One region of the Azospira sp. MPR-LB4 genome, then DNA from elsewhere that is predicted to be linked to it. Evidence: riboswitches for the same ligand, from Rfam matches in the RefSeq annotation. Region 1 holds a riboswitch; the other holds the start of a gene.
What was found. Region 1 has a riboswitch for cobalamin ahead of bluB (5,6-dimethylbenzimidazole synthase). Riboswitches for the same ligand answer to the same signal wherever they lie in the genome.

Region 1 (9,143 bases):
GAAGGTCACCGCGGCCAGGGTGGCGCCGCTGAGGGTCCAGATGGCGGCCAGGTTGGGGTGGCGGCCGGAGAGGAAGATTTCCCGGGCCAGTTCCTCGAAGCCCCAGATCCACTCGCTGCCCAGCAGATAGGCCACCAGGGCCGTGGTCAGCTGGGCCCAGATGAAGTAGATGGCGGCCAGGAAGAGGCCGTAGAGGGCCAGGGGGCGCCAGCGGGCGGCCAGGGAATGGGCCACGGCGGCGGCGTCGAGCCGGTCGCCGCCGGCGATGCGGCGGCTGATCTCGTAGAAGCCCACGGCCAGCAGAGGCCCTACCAAGAGGAAGCCGGAGACGGCCGCCAGCAGCAGTTCGGGCCGGCCCTGGGCCAGGGCGAAGATGCACAGGCCGCCGATGGCGAACAGGGCACCCAGGGAGAGGCTCAGGGCGGGCCGCCGGGAGAGGTCCCGCAGGCCGCCGGCCAGCCAGTGGAAGGGACGGGACCAGGCCACGTGGCGCACCCGGGGCAGGTCGTGATGAACGGGGGAGTGCAGGATGTCCATGATGATCTCCTTCTCAGGGTTGGAGCGGGGACATGGGTTGGACCGCAACTGCCCGTCCGGGTTTCCGGCCGGCAAAAACAAAAGGGGCGGGAGAATCTCCCGCCCCTTTTGGGGAAGCCCAGGCCGACCGGCACAAGCGGTGCGGCCCGCGGCAGTCCGGCCCGATCAGGCCATGGTCTGGCCGGTAAGGCGCTCGTAGGCTTCGCGATACTTGGCGGCGGTCTTTTCGATGACCTCGGCCGGCAGCTGCGGACCGGGAGCCTTCTTGTCCCACCAGGTCAGGGTTTCCAGGTGGTCGCGGACGAACTGCTTGTCGAAGCTGGGGGGGCTGATGCCTTCGGCGTAGCCGTCGGCGGGCCAGAAGCGGGAGGAATCGGGGGTCAGGGCCTCGTCGATGAGGTGCAGGGTGCCGGCTTTGTCGATGCCGAACTCGAACTTGGTGTCGGCGATGATGATGCCCCGGGTGCGGGCATAGGCGGAAGCCTCGGAGTACAGGGCGATGGCGGCGTTCTTCGCTTCCTCGGCCAGCTGGGCGCCGGTCTTGCCGGTGCCCGCCAGGTCGGCGGCCAGGTGCTCGGCGCAGCGCACCTTGGATTCCTCGTAGGAGATGTTGATGTCGTGGTCGCCCACGTCGGCCTTGGTGGCCGGGGTGAAGATGGGCTCGGGCAGCTTGGCCGCCATCTGCAGGCCGGCGGGCAGCTGGATGCCGCAGACGGCGCCGGTGGCCTGGTAGTCCTTCCAGCCGGAACCGATCAGGTAGCCGCGCACCACGGCCTCGATGGGCAGGGGCTTCAAGCGCTTCACCACCAGGGCGCGGCCTTCCACCTGGGACCGCTCTTCGGGCTTGACCACGGATTCGGGGGCGATGCCGGAGAGCTGGCTGGGCAGGATGTGGCCCAGCTTCTCGAACCAGAAATTGGCCACCTGGGTCAGCACCTTGCCCTTGTCGGGGATGGGGTCCGGCAGGATCACGTCGAAGGCGGAGAGCCGGTCGGTGGTGACGATCAGCAGGTGGTCGGCATCGACGGAATAGATGTCGCGCACCTTGCCCCGGGCGACGAGGGGCAGGCTGGTGATGGTGGATTCAAAAAGGGGAGCGGTCACGGCAGGGTCCCGAAAAAGAGGGGAAAAAACGGATTATAAAGGATCAGTGGCCTTCGCCCTGCTCCAGCTCCTCGGCAGCCAGGGCGCGGCGCATGCGGCGGATGCTGACGGCGACGACGGCGGCGATGAGGGGGATGGAGACGGCGGAGGCGATTTCCGGCGACAGGTGGGGCAGCACGGTCTTGGACAGGCCCTTGGCCAGGTAGCTGACCAGCTGGGAGGCGTAGTAGGTGATGGCCACCACGGACAGGCCTTCCACCGTTTCCTGCAGGCGCAGCTGCAGCTTGGCGCGGCGGTTCATCTGCCCCAGCAGCTGCTGGTTCTGGCGCTCCAGTTCGATATCGACCCGGGTGCGCAGCAGGGCGCTCTTGCGCGCGATGCGGGTGGACAGGTCGGTCTGGCGCCGGGCCACGGAAAGACAGGTGTTGATGGCCGGGGCCAGGCGCCGGTCCATGAATTCGGAAATGGGGGGGAAGCCGTTGAGGCGGTGTTCCCGCAGTTCCCGCACCCGCTGCTGCACCAGGGCGTAGTAGGCCTCGGCGGCGCCGAAGCGGAAGGCGGTGCGGGTCACCGAGCGTTCGATCTCCGCCGCCAGCCGGGTCAGGCGGGCCAGGAGCAGGCGCTCGTCCTCGGGGCCGCGGGCCTCGCCCATGCGGTCCATGAGGTCGGCCACCTCGCCCTCGGCCCGGGCCAGCAGGCGGCTCACCTCCTTGGCCACCGGGAAGGCCAGCAGGGCCATCATGCGGTAGGTCTCGATCTCCAGCAGGCGCTGCACCGTGCGCCCGGCCTGGCGGTGGCGCAGGCGCTCGTCCAGCACCAGGAAACGGCTCCAGCCGTCGTGCAGCTGGAAATCGGAGGCGACCCAGGCGGCACCGTCAGCCACCGTGGTGGCGACCCAGGAGTCGCCGGAGCGGTGCAGGTCGGCCAGCAGCTCTTCCGGGTCCAGGTCGGCGGCGGAGCGGAATTCCACATGGGTGGCCACCATCACCGAGCCGGGCAGGCCCGCCAGCCAGTCCGCCGGCAGGGCGGAGATGGCGGTGGTGTCGGGGGCGTCGCCGGGTTCCCGGGCGAGGAAGAAGGTGTAGCCGGAAAATTCGTTGTGCCGCTCCCACTTGAGGCGCAGGCGGCCCGCGTCCATGACCCAGTGGTCGCCCTGGATGACGGGGCAGAGATTGGCCCCCAGGGCGGCGCAGAGGCGCTGCAGATGGGCTTCTTCGGCCGCTGCCTCGGTGCCTTCGTGCAGCACCGCCAGGTAGCTGATCCACTCCGGCCCTTCCAGGGCCATGGGCGGGCGGGCATGGACCTCGTCATTGAGGCGCTGGCGCAGCGGGTGTTCGGCGAGGGGCAGGGTCATGGCGGATAAAAATAAAAGGGCGCCGGAGAAGTATCCGGCGCCTGGCAGCGGTTGGGAAGGCGGACCGCCTTACTTGACGATCTGGTTCAGCTCGCCCTTCTTGTAGCGCTCGGCCATCTTCTCCAGGGAGATGGGCTTGATCTGGCCGGCCCGGCCTTCGCAGCCGAAGGCCTGGTAGCGGGCGACGCAGATTTTCTTGGCGGCTTCCCGGGCGGGCTTGAGGAAGTCGCGGGGATCGAACTTGGAGGGGTTCTCGAACAGGTAGCGACGCACGGCGCCGGTCATGGCCAGGCGGATGTCGGTGTCGATGTTCACCTTGCGCACGCCGTGCTTGATGCCGTTCACGATCTCTTCCACGGGCACGCCGTAGGTTTCCTTCATGTCGCCGCCGAATTCCCGGATCTCGGCCAGCAGATCCTGGGGCACGGAGGAGGAGCCGTGCATCACCAGGTGGGTGTTGGGGATGCGGGCGTGGATTTCCTTGATGCGGTCGATGGCCAGGATGTCGCCGGTGGGCTTCTTGGTGAACTTGTAGGCGCCGTGGCTGGTGCCGATGGCGATGGCCAGGGCGTCGCAGTTGGTGCGGGCGACGAAGTCGGCGGCCTGGTCCGGATCGGTGAGCAGGTCTTCCCGGGTCATGTGGCCTTCGGCGCCGTGGCCGTCTTCCTTGTCGGCCTTCATGGTTTCCAGGGAACCGAGCACGCCCAGTTCGGCCTCGACGGAGACGCCGATGGCGTGGGAGAACTTCACCACTTCCTGGGTCACGGCCACGTTGTAGTCGTAGGAGGCGACGCTCTTGCCGTCTTCCTGCAGGGAGCCGTCCATCATCACGGAGGAGAAGCCGGACTTGATGGCGGCCATACAGACGGCGGGGGACTGGCCGTGGTCCTGGTGCATCACCACGGGAATGTGGGGATAGGCTTCCAGGGCGGCGAGGATCTGGTGGCGCAGGAAGGCTTCGCCGGCGTATTTGCGGGCACCGGCGGAGGCCTGCATGATCACCGGGGCGTTCAGTTCATTGGCGGCCTCCATGATGGCCCAGACCTGTTCCATGTTGTTCACGTTGAAGGCGGGCAGACCGTAGCCGTTCTCGGCGGCGTGGTCCAGGAGCTGGCGCATGGATACGATGGGCATGGTGTTCCTCCAATGGGCAATGCGGTTTGTTCTGGCGTGATCGGCGCCCGCTGTCGTGGCGCTCGGGAAAGACCGTGATTTTATCGTGGCTTTGCCCCCCGGGCGAGTACTGCGACCACCGGGCAGCAAAAGAAAGACAAAGGCCGCGACCAGGGCGCCGGAGACGCCCAAACCACGGCCCTCTTCAGGCAGGCATGCCTAGAAGCGGCGTTTTTCCTGGGCCCTGGCCTGGTGCTCGCTGAGGACCTGGCGCAGCTCCTCCTCCACCGGCTTTTCCCACTGGCCGTCGTACACCAGGTCGGCCAGGGGCAGGCGCTGGCGCCAGCCGGCGCTTTCCAGCTCCGGCTTTTCCTTGAAGTGGCTGACGTAGCCCAGACACAGGTAGGCCACCGGGATGATGCGCGGCGGCAGGCCCAGGATGTCGCGCAGGGCCTGCTGGTGGAAGATGGAGACCCAGCCCACCCCCAGGCCTTCGCTGCGGGCCGCCAGCCACAGGTTCTGCACGGCGCAGACGCTGGAATAGAGGTCCATGGCCTTGATGTGGGTGCGGCCGATGACCACCGGGCCGGCCCGGTCCCGGTCGCAGGTGATGAGCAGGTTGATGGGCGCTTCCCGGATGCCCTCCAGCTTCAGTTCCTTGTAGATGGCCTGGCGCTCGCCCTCGAATTTCTCCGCCGCCTCCTGGTTGGCCTGCTGGAAGGCGGCGTGGATGCGGGCCTTGGTCTCCGCCTCCCGCACCAGGAGGAAACTCCAGGGCTGCATGTAGCCGACGGAAGGGGCGAAATGGGCGGCGGTGAGGACCCGGGCCAGCACCTCCTGGGGCACCGGGTCGGGCAGGAACTGGCCGCGCACGTCGCGGCGGGAGAAGATGGCGTGGTAGATGGCGTCCCGGGCGGCGTCGGAGAACTCGTGTTCGTTCTGGTAGCCGGCGAGGGAGATGACTTTGTTGACGGTGGGGTCGGTCTTCATGGAGTCCCCTTCAGAAGATCGGTGGCGGCGCGCCTGGCCGTGCGTGCCGGAAAGGGTCTCCTGGCCGGTCTTCTGACTCGGGATCACTCTGCGCCGGCGCCTTCCCGATCCGCGGATCAGTGGCATCTGCCGGCCCAGTCCCCCTCACAGCGTTGGGCACGTCGCGGAATGGGCGGCCCCAAGGCCTGCCGCACCGCGTTCCCGATTCTCCCTTGCGGGCACCCGGAGACGATTCGCCCCGGCGGACCGGGGCGACGGGAATTTTAACAGAGCCGGCGGATTCAGGCCCGAGGCCCGCGAGGGCCCTATCAGGCCCGCAGGGGCGGCATCTGGTGCTCGCCGACGCGGACGATCTTCAGGGTGTTGGTGCCCCCCGGGGTGCCGATGGGCTCGCCGATGGTCAGCACGATAAGGTCGCCCTTGGCCACGGCGCCGTTCTGCATCAGCAGCTGCTCGGCTTCGTAGAGCAGCACGTCCCGGTCCGAATGCTGCTGGCTCATGAGCAGGGGCGTCACTTCCCGGTAGAGGGACATCTTGGTCTGGGCCTCCGCATCCGGCGTCAGGGCATAGACCGGCACGCCGCAGTTGAGGCGGCTCATCCACAGGGCGGTGGAACCGGATTGCGACAGGGCGGCGATGGCCTTCACCTTGAGGTGGTGGGCGGTCCAGATGGCGGCCATGGCCACGGACTGGTCGATGCGGGTGAACACCCGGTCGAGGAATTCCCGGTCCAGGGTCACCTCGGCGGAACGCTCGGCCTCGATGCAGACCCGGGCCATGGATTCCACGGTTTCCACCGGATAGCGGCCGCTGGCGGTCTCGGCGGAAAGCATCACCGCGTCGGTGCCGTCCAGCACCGCATTGGCCACGTCGGACACTTCGGCCCGGGTCGGCACCGGCGACTGGATCATGGATTCCATCATCTGGGTGGCGGTGATGGCCAGCTTGTTCTTCTCCCGGGCGTGGCGAATCATCTTCTTCTGCAGGGCCGGCACGGCGGCATCGCCCACTTCCACGGCCAGGTCGCCCCGGGCCACCATGACGCCGTCGGAGGCGTCAAGGATTTCATCCAGGGCCGCCACGGCCTCGGTGCGCTCGATCTTGGCGATGGTCAGGGCGCGGCTGCCGGCGGCCCGCATCAGCTGGCGCGCCATGTACATGTCGGCGGCGCTCTTGGGGAAGGAGACGGCGATGTAATCGACGCCGATCTGGGCCGCCGTCTTGATGTCGTCCATGTCCTTGGCAGTCAGGGCCGGGGCGGAAAGGCCGCCGCCCTGGCGGTTGATGCCCTTGTTGTTGGACAGCTCGCCGGCGTGGCGCACCACGGTGTGGATTTCGGCACCGATCACCCGCTCCACGTCGAGCACGATGCGGCCGTCGTCCAGCAGCAGCACGGCGCCGGGCTCCACGTCCCGGGGCAGGTCCTTGTAGTCCAGGCCGACCCGCTCCTGGTTGCCCAGGGCACAGTTGGCGTCGAGGATGAACTTGTCGCCCTTCTCCAGCTGGATCTTGCCGTTCTCGAATTTGCCGACGCGGATCTTCGGCCCCTGCAGGTCACCCAGGATGCCCACCGGCCGCCCCACCTTGGCGGAAATCTCGCGCACGGTGCGGGCCCGGGCCATGTGGTCCTCGGCGGTGCCGTGGGAGAAGTTCATGCGCACCACGTCCACGCCGGCGCGGATCAGGCGCTCCAGGGTGACGGGATCGGTGGAAGCGGGGCCGAGGGTGGCGACGATCTTGGTATGGCGGGCCATGGCGGGTTCCTGTTGTTGGTCTGTCCGGCCATTCTAGCGCAGCCTCCCCGCCGTCGCTGGCCCCCAGGCCATTTCCCGGCGCCGGGGCGCTTCAATAGTAGGCCTCGATGGCCGCCAGCGATTGGGCGTAGGTGTGGCGGATCTGGGCCGGCTCGTAGCGGTGCTCCCGGCCCACCGGGCAGGCCAGCCGGGCCAGGCAGGTATGGCGGCAGGGCGAGGCGGGCTGCCGGCGCCAGGCGACGCAGGCGGCCAGGTCGAAACGGCCGCCAGCCAGGGCGCCGGCCGGACAGGCCTCGATGCAGACCCGGGGCGCGCAGCTGGCACAGGGCGAGGCTTCCTGCAGGGGCGGCGTCGGCGGGAAGTCGCTGTCCGCCAGCAGGGCCGCCCGGTAGGCATACCAGGAGCCCCACTGCTGCCGCACCCCGACCATGAAGGGCGAGGGATGGTGCCAGCCCGCCAGCCGCCCCAGCTGCTGCAGCCCCACCGGCGCATCGCCGGGATAGAGCAGGTGGAAGTCCCGGCCGGGACAGACGGCGGCAAACCAGCGGCCCACGCTGGCAATGGTGAAATCGTCGATGGGATGGTCCGAATCCAGCCCGGCGGCCTGCACCGCCTGCCACAGGCGGCGGCCGCCGTGGCCCAGCAGGATCAGCTGGCGCCGGCCGTGGCCCGGGGCGGCCCGCTCCAGGACGGCGGCAACCTCCACCGGCAGGGCCGCCACGTCAAAGACGGCCTGCAGGTTGAGGCCGGCCTCATGCAGCAGACTGGCGTCGAACGGCTGGCGCGGGGAGACCATCGCCCGCCGCCTCAGTGGGAAACGCCGTCCCGCTGCACCACCTTGAGGAAGGTCAGCCAGATGATGCGGCAATCGAAGGCGAGGGAGCGCCGGCGCAGGTATTCCGCATCCAGGGCCACCTTCTGGGGAATGGGCAGCTCGTCCCGCCCGTTCACCTGGGCCCAGCCGGTAAGGCCGGGCACCAGCTCATGCACGCCGGCCTCGGTGCGCAGGGCGATCAGGTCGTCCTGGTTGTACAGGGCCGGCCGGGGACCGACGAAACTCATGTCGCCCTTGAGGATGCTCCACAGCTGGGGCAGCTCGTCCAGGCTGGACTTGCGCAGGAAGGAGCCCACCGGCGTCAGGTAGGCCTTGGGGTCCGTCAGCAGATGGGTGGCCACCGCCGGCGTGCCCACCCGCATGCTGCGGAACTTGGGCATCTTGAAGATGCGGTTGTGCCGCCCCACCCGGTCGCTCCAGTAAAGCACCGGCCCGGGGGAGGTGAAACGCACCAGCAGGGACACCAGCAGCAGGGGCAGCAACAGCACGGCCAGGGCCAGCAGGCCGAGCAGGAGGTCGAACAGGCGCTTCACGGATGCATTCCTTTATCCAGCTGGGTTTGATAGTAGTCGAGCCAGGCCGCCGTCACCGTGCGGCTGCTGAAATCGCCCTCCGCCCGTGCCCGGGCCTGCCGGCCCAGGGTCTGGCGCCGCTCGTCGTCGGTGGCCAGCCGCACCATGGCGGCGGCCAGGGCCTCCACCTGCCCGACGGCCACCAGTTCGCCGCTGACCCCATCCGCCACCGCGTCGATGACGCCGTCGATGCGATAGGCCAGCGCCGGAATGCCGCAGGCGGCCCCCTCGATGATGACGGAGCCGAAGCCTTCCCGGTAGCTGGGCAGGACCAGCACATCGGCCGCCGCCATGAAGCGCTCGGGCGTCGGCGTGGCGCCAAGCCAGCGGATGGGGGCCGGGCAATCGGCAGCGGCCTGCTGCAAGGCTGGCAGCAGGCCCTCCTCGTTGGGCCCGACCACCCACAGTTCCATGCCGGGCGCCGACCGGGCGGCCTGGGCGAAAGCCCTGACCAGGTCGAACACGCCCTTGTCCCGGGCCAGACGGCCGACGAAGAGAAAGACGCAGGCAGCCGGCTGGCAACCGACCTCCTGGCGCAAGGCGATGCGGAATGCCCCGTCCGGATGGAAACGCTGCAGGTCCACACCGGCGATGGAGCCGGCGCCGAGCATGCCGATGCCGTCGCCACTGACCACTCCCTCATCGCGCAACAGCCGGCATTGAGAGGCGCTGTCGGCGAAGACCCGGGAAGCCAGCAGAACGATCAGGCGGTCCATGGCCTTAAGCAGACGGCGCCCCAGTCCCTGCCGGGTGGCCCAGACCTGTCCGGTGAAGGTGTGCCAGCGATGCGGCACCCGTGCCAGGAAACCGGCCAGCATGGCCAGCAGCCCGGCCTTGGGCGTGATGCTGTGGATGACGGCGGGCCGCACCTGGCGCACTACGGC
Region 2 (9,143 bases), 1.7 Mb from region 1:
ATGATGCGCCGATCCAGTTCATCCGGCTCCCGGGCCGGCGCCAGGGCGGCGCGGCGGGAGGGTTTCGTCTTCTCCGCTGTATCAGCCATGGGCGGCCTGCCTATGGGTATCGGCATCAGCCCGGGGTGCCTGGGGTGCATAGCGGGCGCCGGTCTGCTTGTAGCGCCGGGTGGAAAAGAGCAGCTCGTTGGGGAAGGCGTCCAGCCCCAGGCGTTCGCCCAGGCCGCGGCGCAGTTCCACCACTTCCTCCCGGGCCTTGCCGTGGATCATGCAGAACAGGTTGTAGGGCCAGTGGGGCGCCATGGGGCGGCGGCGGTAGCAGAGGGTGACGCCGGGCTCGGCGGCGAGGCTCTCGCCCAGGGCACTCACCTCCCCTTCCGGCACGGCCCAGACGCACATGGCGTTGGCGGTGTAGCCCAGCTCATGGTGCCGCACCACCACGCCGAAGCGCTTGAGGATGCCCCGCTCCAGCCACTGGCCGAGCAGTTCCAGCAGACGCCCTTCCTCCAGGCCGGCCCGGTAGGCCAGGGCGCGGAAAGGCTGGGGCTCCAGGGGCAGGCCCTCCTGCAGCACCGGCATCAGCCCCTGCTCTTCCCGGGTCAGTTCGATGGGCTGCTCCAGGGAGGGCACCGCCGCCACCGGCTGGCGCCGGGCGCCGCCGCCGGCCAGGTCGAAACCCAGGTCGATGTGGAACTCTTCCACCAGGGGCAGGGAAATGACGGGGCAGCCGGTCTCGGCCTCGATGGCCGCCAGCACCGCATGCAGACGCAGGGCGTCCGGCGCGGTGGCGACGAACCACAGGTTGTAGGCGTGCTCCCGGGCGTAGTTGTGATTAACCTCGGGATGGGCGCTGACCCGGCCGGCCACCCATTCCAGCCGCTCCGGCGGCGCCTGCAGGGCGGCCAGGGTGCTGGCGCCGACCCGGCGCGGGGCGAAGACGGCACCGATGCGGTTCACCATGCCCTGCTGCTGCCAGTGACGGTATTGCTCCAGCACCTCCGCCTCGCTCAGCCCTTGGGCCGCACCGATGGCGGCAAAGGGCCGGGAGACCAGGGGGAAGTCCCGCTGGTAGTCGTTGAGCAGGGGGAAGCGGGCGGCGTTCATGGGCATGGACGGGCGAGGCGTCAGAAGCCGGTGCGGGCAGCGCGGCTGGTGAAGAAGATGCCGCTCGGGCTCTCCGCCTTCAGCTCGGCCACTGGCGCCTTGGTGCGGGTGTCGAAAACGGTGACCTTGTTATCGTCCCGGGCCGAGAGCCAGACGGCCTCGCCGCGGGGCGCGAATTCCATGTGCAGGATGGCCTTGCCCGGTTGCAGGGTGTGGGTCACCTTGCCTTCCAGGGTGTCGATGACCTGGACCCAGCCGTTGTCGGGGAAGGCGAAATTGACCCAGATCTCCCGCCCGTCGGGCCGGGCCATGACGAACACCGGCTGGCTCTTCACCGGGATGCGGGCCGTCTCCTTCCAGGTCTTGGTATCCACCACCAGTACCTCGTGGCGGCCGATGGCGGGCAGGTAGGCCTTGCCGCCGGCCACGGACCAGCCCCGCAGGTGAGGCATCTTGTACACCGGCAGGGGCTGCTCGCCCTTGCCGTAGCCGGCGAGAATCTTCTGCACGCCCTGCTCCGGCTGCCAGGTGTCGAGCATGGCCAGGCCGTCCTCGCCGAAGAGGCCGGCGATGTAGTAGCGGCCGTCCGGCGTCACCAGGGCGTCGTAGGGCTGCTTGCCGGCGGAGTATTTCTGCACCTTGGGCGCCTTCACATTGGAGAGGTCGGCCACCCAGATTTCCCCGGCTTCGAAGAGGGAAAAGGCGAAGCGGTTGCCCGACAGGTCGGCCAGGCCCACCACCTTGGAGCGCACCCCGTTCATGTCCACGGACGGAATGTCCGCCACCAGTTCCAGGGTCTCGGCGTCGAAGGCCTTGATGCCGCCCGGCTCGTAATTCTGGGCCACCACCAGCTTGCCGTCCTGGGAAATGGCACCGCCGATGGCGTTGCCGGCCTGGACGATGCGCTTGGCGATGGAGGCGTTGAGGATATCCACCTTGGTCAAACCGCCGTCACGACCGAAGACGTAGGCGTAGCGCTGGTCCCGGCTGAAGACCACGGAAGCGTGGGACAGGTCACCCAGCCCGGGCACCTTGGCCAGGGCCGTTTTCGAGGTGGTATTGACCACCTGCACCTGGCCGATGGAACGCTCGATCACCACCCCCAGGTCGCCGCTGCCCCGGGGTGCCGGGGCGCTGGCGCAACCGGTCAGGAGGGAGAGCAGGAGAACAGGCAGAAGAAAGCGGCGGGAAACGACAGGCGTGGCAGGCGTCATGGCGGTCTTTCGCGGGGAATTCAAATTATTCGTTGGGGAAGCCGGCCTGGAGCTGCTGCACGATCCACTGGGCCTCGGCCTCGTTGATGATGCCCTTGAAGGGCGGCATGGGCGTGCCCGGCCGGCCATGCAGGATGGTGGCCACCATGCTCTCGGCAGGCCGCTGGCGGAAGGTCTCGGCAGTGAGGGCCGGCCCCAGGCCGCCCTTGAGGGTCAGGCCGTGGCAGGAACCGCAATCCTGACGAACCATATGCACCAATTCTTGGGCGCGGGGAGCGGGAACTGCCACTTCCGTGGCACTAACGGCAAGGGGCAGCAAGGCCGCGGTCAGGCCAAGGCCGCTCAGGCAAATGCAGGGGAAAGAAATGGCGGGCTTCATGGGCACCCATCTTGCCGCCCGGCCCACCAGGACACTTTGATAAGCATCAGCTTTCGATGCAGAAAGACCGTGGGGGTTGTAGGGGGAAATACAGACAGAGGCTGTTGTCGGCCACAAGCAGAGGTTGGGTTGCCCTAACACTGACGTTGCCCTGTGTGGTTGTCCACCATATGGATGTTGTTATACTGACGGGGAATATTCCAAATGACATAAATTGGCGTGCTTAGGGCGCGTGGCCATGATGCCTTCCTACGAAGACTGGATATCCCATTGCTTTGCCCGCCCAGTCTCTGACCCGGCTTGGTACTTCGACGTTGATTCTCCGTCGTGGGAGGCGCCGTCTTCAACCTCACTCCAGTTTATGACTCGCTTGTTCACATCGTCGGCGCATGTCTGTGAGCAGTTCACCGACGCACAACTGGACCAAGGCTTCTGGTACTTGGTGAGCCCATCGGGTAGTGATCACATGTTTGCCTTGCTTGATGAGTCACTTCCAGAGGCCAATCGCCTAACATGTCTTCGCGCAATGAATTCACTTTTCCAGGACCTCTTCGCAGCTCGCTGCACAGATGTGGCGTCAAGCAGAAGGCAATCCGGTGAAGGCCTCTCGCCCCTTAACTCCATTTGCCATATGTGGTGGGAGGTCATACCAATTCATGGCAAGCCAGCGGACTCAACTCGGCGAACCCTTGACGCCACTGTTCTTGAGGTACTTCAGTCGCAACTAGAGATTTCCTCAATCGCGTGTCAAGAGAGTGCTCTTCACGGTCTTGGGCACTGGGCGCACTACTACCCAGAGCGAGTTGAAGAGATCGTTGCCCAATTTCTTGAAAGCCAAAACGATAACGCAACGCTTCGCGCATATGCGACTGCGGCGGCAAAAGGAAACGTTCAATGAGCCGCCTCCCTAATCCCTTCGCTAAGGGGACCTGTCTGCGGCAGGCCCCTTACATCGAACGGTAGAGCGCTTATGTCGTCACGCCGCGTAATCGTCTTAGTGATTTTCTGTTCCATCGTTGCATTCTGCAGTGGCCTGGGGCTTGGTTTTTTTCAAGGCCTTTGGGCGTACAACGTTCTAGATTCCACTCCCCGTGCAGCTCTGGCCGTTGCAAACCTGCATGCGTTAGAAAAAGGCAATGAGAAACCAGTCAAGTTGCTTCTTGAAAGCCAGGTAGATTCTGCTCTTGGCTTCTATCCCTACATGCAAGAGCAATGGTGGTATGGGCTGTTTGAATCAGGCTGGTTGCTTGTCGATCCAAATGATTACCCAAACTATATCGAAAGAGCCGCGACCTATCGGAAGACGCATGTTTCACCACTTCGCGGGTGTGCAAGTACGCCGGCGGGAGAGCCGCTGACTGAAGCGCATAAGCAAATGTATGTCGAAATTAAAGAGCATCAAGACCGAGAGGATGCAACCGTGGCGAAGTATGCAAAGTAAGCGCCCTAACCCTTCCACCAAGAGGGACCGCCCACAAGCTGCGTTTTGGGTTCCCTTCGCGGCTTCGCCGCTACGGCGGCCTCTCAGGTCAAACGTTCCTGATCGTTCGCTTCTATAAGCCACCTACTTCCGCTTTTTGGGTCGATAGCCGACCTTCAGCACCGGCGCCCGCCTCTTCCTGAAGCGGGCGCTTAATTTTCTCAGCGGAAAAACTCCTCCAGCCGTTCAAACACCGCATGATCCGCCCCGTGGCGGCGGACCGTGCGCACGTCCTCCAGCTTCTCCACCTGCTTCACCATCTGCTCCAGGCGCCGGTCTTCCAGGACCAGTAGCCAGATGCGGCTGATGCTGCCGTCGCCTACGGGCAGGCAGAGGATGCCTTCCACGTTGTAAGCGCGGCGGGAGAAGAGGCCCACCACGTGGGACATGACTCCGGCGTGGTTATTCACTTCCAGTTCCAGCACGGTGCGCTGGGGGCGGGCCAGGGCGGCGTTTTCTTTTTTGCTGACGGCGTTCATCTCAGCCTCCAATCATGTCGGTGTTGGCGGCGCCGGGGGGCACCATGGGATAGACCTTCTCGTTCATGTCGATGAAGGCGTGGATGAGGCAGGGGCCGGGCCGTTGCAGGGCCTGGCGCAGGGCGGCCCGGGGATCGGCGGCGGTGTCCAGGTCCAGGGTGTCGATGCCGAAGCCTTCGGCGATCTTGAGGAAGTCGGGCTGGCCGGCGAATTTGGAGGCGAAATAGCGCTTGCCGTAGAACAGCTCCTGCTGCTGGTACACCAGGCCCAGGGCGTCGTTGTTCATGAGCACGATCTTCAGGTTGGCGCCGGCTTCGGCAATAGTGGCCAGTTCCTGGATGTTCATCAGGATGCTGCCGTCGCCGGTAAAGCAGACCACGGTGCGCTCGGGCTCGGCCAGGGCGGCACCGAGGGCGGCGGGAACGCCGAAGCCCATGGTCCCCAGGCCGCCGGAGGTGAGCCACTGGCGCGGCCGGCGCAGGGGGTAGGCCTGGGCCACCCACATCTGGTGCTGGCCCACGTCGGTGGCAATGGCGGCGGAATCGTCCAGACAGTCGGCCACGGCCTGGATCAGGCCGTAGTGGCTGCGCGGGTCTTCCAGGTTGGGCCGCTGCAGGCGGAAGCGGGAGCGCAGGTCGCCCATGTGGGTGAGCCAGCGCTTGCGCAGGTGGGCCTCCACCAGGGGCGAAAGTTTTTCCAGTACCTCGCCCACGTCGCCGGCGATGCCCACGTGGGCGTTCTTGATCTTGTCCAGTTCGGAGGGGTCGATGTCGATGTGGATGATCTGGGCCTTGGGGCAGAAGGCCGCCACCTTGCCGGTGGCCCGGTCGTCGAAGCGGGCGCCGACGGCGATGAGCAGGTCGCACTCTTCCAGCAGCAGGTTGGTGTAGCGGGCGCCGTGCATACCCAGCATGTGGATGGAGAGGGGATGGTCCACCGGCATGGCGCCCAGGGCCATGAGGGTCATGGTGGTGGGAAGCGACGCCTTCTCTGCCAGAGCCACGGCGGCCTCGGCGGCGCCGGAATGGACGACGCCGCCGCCCAGATAAAGGATGGGCCGCTCGGCGGCGTTGATCATGGCGGCGGCCTTTTCGATGGCCGCCATGTCCGGCGCCGGCAGGGCCTGGCGGCCGCCGGGGGCGGGCCACTGGCTGACCTCGATGGCCTGGGCCTGGACGTCCTTGGGGATATCCACCAGCACCGGGCCGGGGCGGCCGGAGGCGGCCAGGGTGAAGGCCCGGGGAATCACCTCCAGCAGCTCTTCTGCGGAGTTCACCAGGAAGTTGTGCTTGGTGATGGGGATGGAAAGGCCGTAGGTATCCACCTCCTGGAAGGCGTCGGTGCCGATCATGCTGCGGGGCACCTGGCCGGTGATGGCCACCAGGGGAATGGAATCCAGCTTGGCATCGGCGATGGCGGTCAGCAGATTGGTGGCACCGGGGCCGGAGGAAGCGAGGCAGACAGCGGGCTGGCCGCTGGCCCGGGCCATGCCCTGGGCGATGAAGCCGGCGCCCTGCTCATGGCGGGCCAGCACGTGGCGGATTTTTTCCGAGGCCGAGAGGGCGTCGTAGAAGGGCAGGATGGCGCCGCCGGGAATGCCGGAGACGGTGGTGACGCCCTGGCGTTCCAGCAGGCGGACGACGATCTGGGCGCCGGTAAGGGTTTCCGGCGCCGGGGCGGCATCCGTCTGGCGGGCGGCTTGGGGGGCTGGGGCATTCATGGCTGGGCTTCTCCTTGCGTGATCCGGTTTGGCTTGCCGGTCGGAGGGCCCAAAAACAAAACCCCCGCCGGGCTGTCGCGCCGGCGGGGGTTTTGTGGAATTCGGTTGGTTTCTTTACCGGACTTCGCTCATCCCAGCGGCGCACGCGCGTACTACTACGACTACGCGTACTACAGCGCCTACTACGCCAATGACGGACGCGCCCGCGCCGGCCCGGGAGGGCAGCGTGTTGCAGCGGTCGAAGTCGGCGAAGTTGTACATGGAGCTGATAAAGGATTCGCGGTTGAAGGCGGAAAAAAATTTGCCGGTAAAAAAAGTTTTTGCCACTGCTCCGGCAAAAACGATCCGACGATTATGCAGAAATTCCGGCGGGGCATGCAACAGGAAATTCACAGTTTCTGTGGATAAGTCTGTGGGCCGTTCCGGGACAGTCGGTGAAAAGCCACAGTATTACTGGGGATTAAACACTCTGCCCGTTTTCTGGGCAAAATGCTCCCGGCTGTGGAAAAGACCCTGTCGCCAAATACACTATATGTAGTTGTCTATTACTCTCGTACTACTACCTGTAGTGTCCAACCCCTTGCCCTCCGCTTGAGGGCTGGGGTAAAGTCTCCTCCGCGACGGTTCCCCGATTTCGGGACAAATGGGAATCCGGTGCGGCGATCAAGGAAGTCGGGATCAGACGGATTCCCCGCGAATCCGCAGCGAACTTTCCGCCCATGCCGGAGCTGCCCCCGCAACTGTAAACGGCGAGTTCGATGTCCACGCGTGCCACTGGGAGGCAGTTCCACCGGGAAGGCGGGCATCGGGCCAGGACCCGTGAGCCAGGAAACCTGCCGTCGCCAATTTTTCAGTCTGACCAGGGGCGGGGTGCCCCCCGGTGGATCGGGATTGTCCGCTGTCGGCCGCCATGGGCGTGCCCGCCGGCGCCTCGGCAGTCCCGCCGCCCTGGGCCCCCGTTCCGTTGATAACGGGAGTTCCACGATGCAAGCCGGCCTCTTCGCCACCCACCAAGCGTCATCCCACCTGCCCTCCGACAATCTGGACGACAGCCTGCCCAACGCCGCCGATCTGGCCGGCCGGGCCCAGTCCTTCGAGGTCATCCGCCGCAACGGTTCGGTAATGCCTTTCAATGCGGAAAAAATCTCCGTCGCCATGAACAAGGCCTTCCTGGCCGTGCACGGCAGCCAGGGCGCCGCCTCGGCCCGCCTGCGGGACCTGGTCTCCCGCCTCACCGCCATCGTCGTCCAAGCCCTCACCCGGCGCCTGCCCGGCGGCGGCACGGTGCATATCGAAGACATCCAGGACCAGGTGGAACTGGCCCTGATGCGTTCCGGCGAGCACGACGTGGCCCGGGCCTACGTGCTGTACCGGGAAAAGCGGGCCGCCGAACGGGCTGCCCAGGCGGCGGCCGCCCCCGCTGCCGCCGGCCCCCTGCTGCACGTGGTGGACGGCGACCGCCGCTTCCCCCTGGACCGGGCCGCCCTGCTGCAGCAATGCCGGGAAGCCTGCCAGGGCCTGGCCGACGTGGCTGCCGAAACGGTGCTGGAGCAGGCCCTGCACAACCTCTACGACGGCGTGCCCCTGGCCGCCGTGCGCCAGTCCCTGGTGCTGGCCGCCCGCACCCTGATCGAGCGGGAACCGGGCTACAGCAAGGTGGCTGCCCGCCTGCTGCTGAGCAGCGTGCGCGTCGAAGTGCTGGGGGAGGAAGCCAGCCAGGAGGCCATGGCCGCCCGCTACGCCGAAGCCTTCCCCGGCCTCATCCGCACCGGCGTGGACGCCGAGCTGCTGGATGCCCGCCTCAAGGACTACGACCTGGAACGCCTGGCCGCCGCCCTCAAGGCCGAGCGGGACCTGCAGTTCGACTACCTGGGCCTGCAGACCCTCTACGACCGCTACTTCCTGCACGTGGACGAGCGCCGCATCGAGCTGCCCCAGACCTTCTTCATGCGCGTGGCCATGGGCCTGGCCCTCAACGAGATCGACCGGGAAGCCCGGGCCATCGAGTTCTACAACCTGCTCTCCTCCTTCGACTTCATGAGCAGCACGCCGACCCTGTTCAACAGCGGCACCCGGCATTCCCAGCTCTCTTCCTGCTACCTCACCACCGTCTCCGACGACCTGGAAGGAATCTACCAGTCCATCAAGGAAAACGCCCTGCTGCAGAAATACGCCGGCGGCCTGGGCAACGACTGGACCCCGGTGCGCTCCCTGGGGGCCCGCATCAAGGGCACCAACGGCAAGAGCCAGGGCGTCATCCCCTTCCTCAAGGTGGTGAATGACACGGCCGTGGCCGTGAACCAGGGCGGCAAGCGCAAGGGCGCCGTCTGCGCCTATCTGGAATCCTGGCATCTGGACATCGAGGAATTCCTCGAGCTGCGCAAGAACACCGGCGACGAACGCCGCCGCACCCACGACATGAACACCGCCAACTGGATTCCCGACCTGTTCATGCAGCGGGTCATCAACGGCGGCGAGTGGACCCTCTTCTCCCCCAGCGACGTGCCCGACCTGCACGACAAGTTCGGCAAGGAATTTGAAGTCGCCTACAACGCCTACGAGGCCAAGGCCGACCGGGGCGAGATCCGTCTGTTCAAGCGCATTCCCGCCGTGCAGCTGTGGCGCAAGATGCTGACCATGCTGTTCGAGACCGGCCACCCCTGGATCACCTTCAAGGATGCCTGCAACCTGCGCTCGCCCCAGCAGCACGTGGGCGTGGTGCATAGCTCCAACCTGTGCACCGAGATCACCCTCAACACCTCCGATT

Region 2: linked by a shared signal. The riboswitch ahead of AC3QLZ_RS16495 (ribonucleoside-diphosphate reductase subunit alpha) and the one ahead of bluB (5,6-dimethylbenzimidazole synthase) in region 1 are both predicted to bind cobalamin.

The regions. Positions count from the first base shown of each region.
Region 1 is NZ_CM179521.1:1,513,610-1,522,752, forward strand. It holds gene AC3QLZ_RS06920 (DUF2189 domain-containing protein) at 1-537, opposite strand, end outside; gene AC3QLZ_RS06925 (phosphoribosylaminoimidazolesuccinocarboxamide synthase) at 703-1,641, opposite strand; gene AC3QLZ_RS06930 (DUF3422 family protein) at 1,685-2,995, opposite strand; gene fba (class II fructose-bisphosphate aldolase) at 3,065-4,129, opposite strand; gene bluB (5,6-dimethylbenzimidazole synthase) at 4,328-5,098, opposite strand; cobalamin riboswitch at 5,144-5,339, opposite strand; gene pyk (pyruvate kinase) at 5,407-6,852, opposite strand; gene AC3QLZ_RS06950 (hypothetical protein) at 6,944-7,648, opposite strand; gene AC3QLZ_RS06955 (sugar transferase) at 7,660-8,220, opposite strand; gene AC3QLZ_RS06960 (glycosyltransferase family 4 protein) at 8,217-9,143, opposite strand, start outside.
Region 2 is NZ_CM179521.1:3,530,881-3,540,023, reverse strand. It holds gene AC3QLZ_RS16535 (Lrp/AsnC family transcriptional regulator) at 1-89, opposite strand, end outside; gene ahbB (siroheme decarboxylase subunit beta) at 82-1,110, opposite strand; gene AC3QLZ_RS16525 (cytochrome D1 domain-containing protein) at 1,125-2,318, opposite strand; gene AC3QLZ_RS16520 (c-type cytochrome) at 2,344-2,697, opposite strand; gene AC3QLZ_RS16515 (hypothetical protein) at 3,668-4,138, shown strand; gene ilvN (acetolactate synthase small subunit) at 4,339-4,656, opposite strand; gene ilvB (acetolactate synthase large subunit) at 4,658-6,376, opposite strand; gene AC3QLZ_RS16500 (hypothetical protein) at 6,482-6,784, shown strand; cobalamin riboswitch at 6,981-7,231, shown strand; gene AC3QLZ_RS16495 (ribonucleoside-diphosphate reductase subunit alpha) at 7,361-9,143, shown strand, end outside.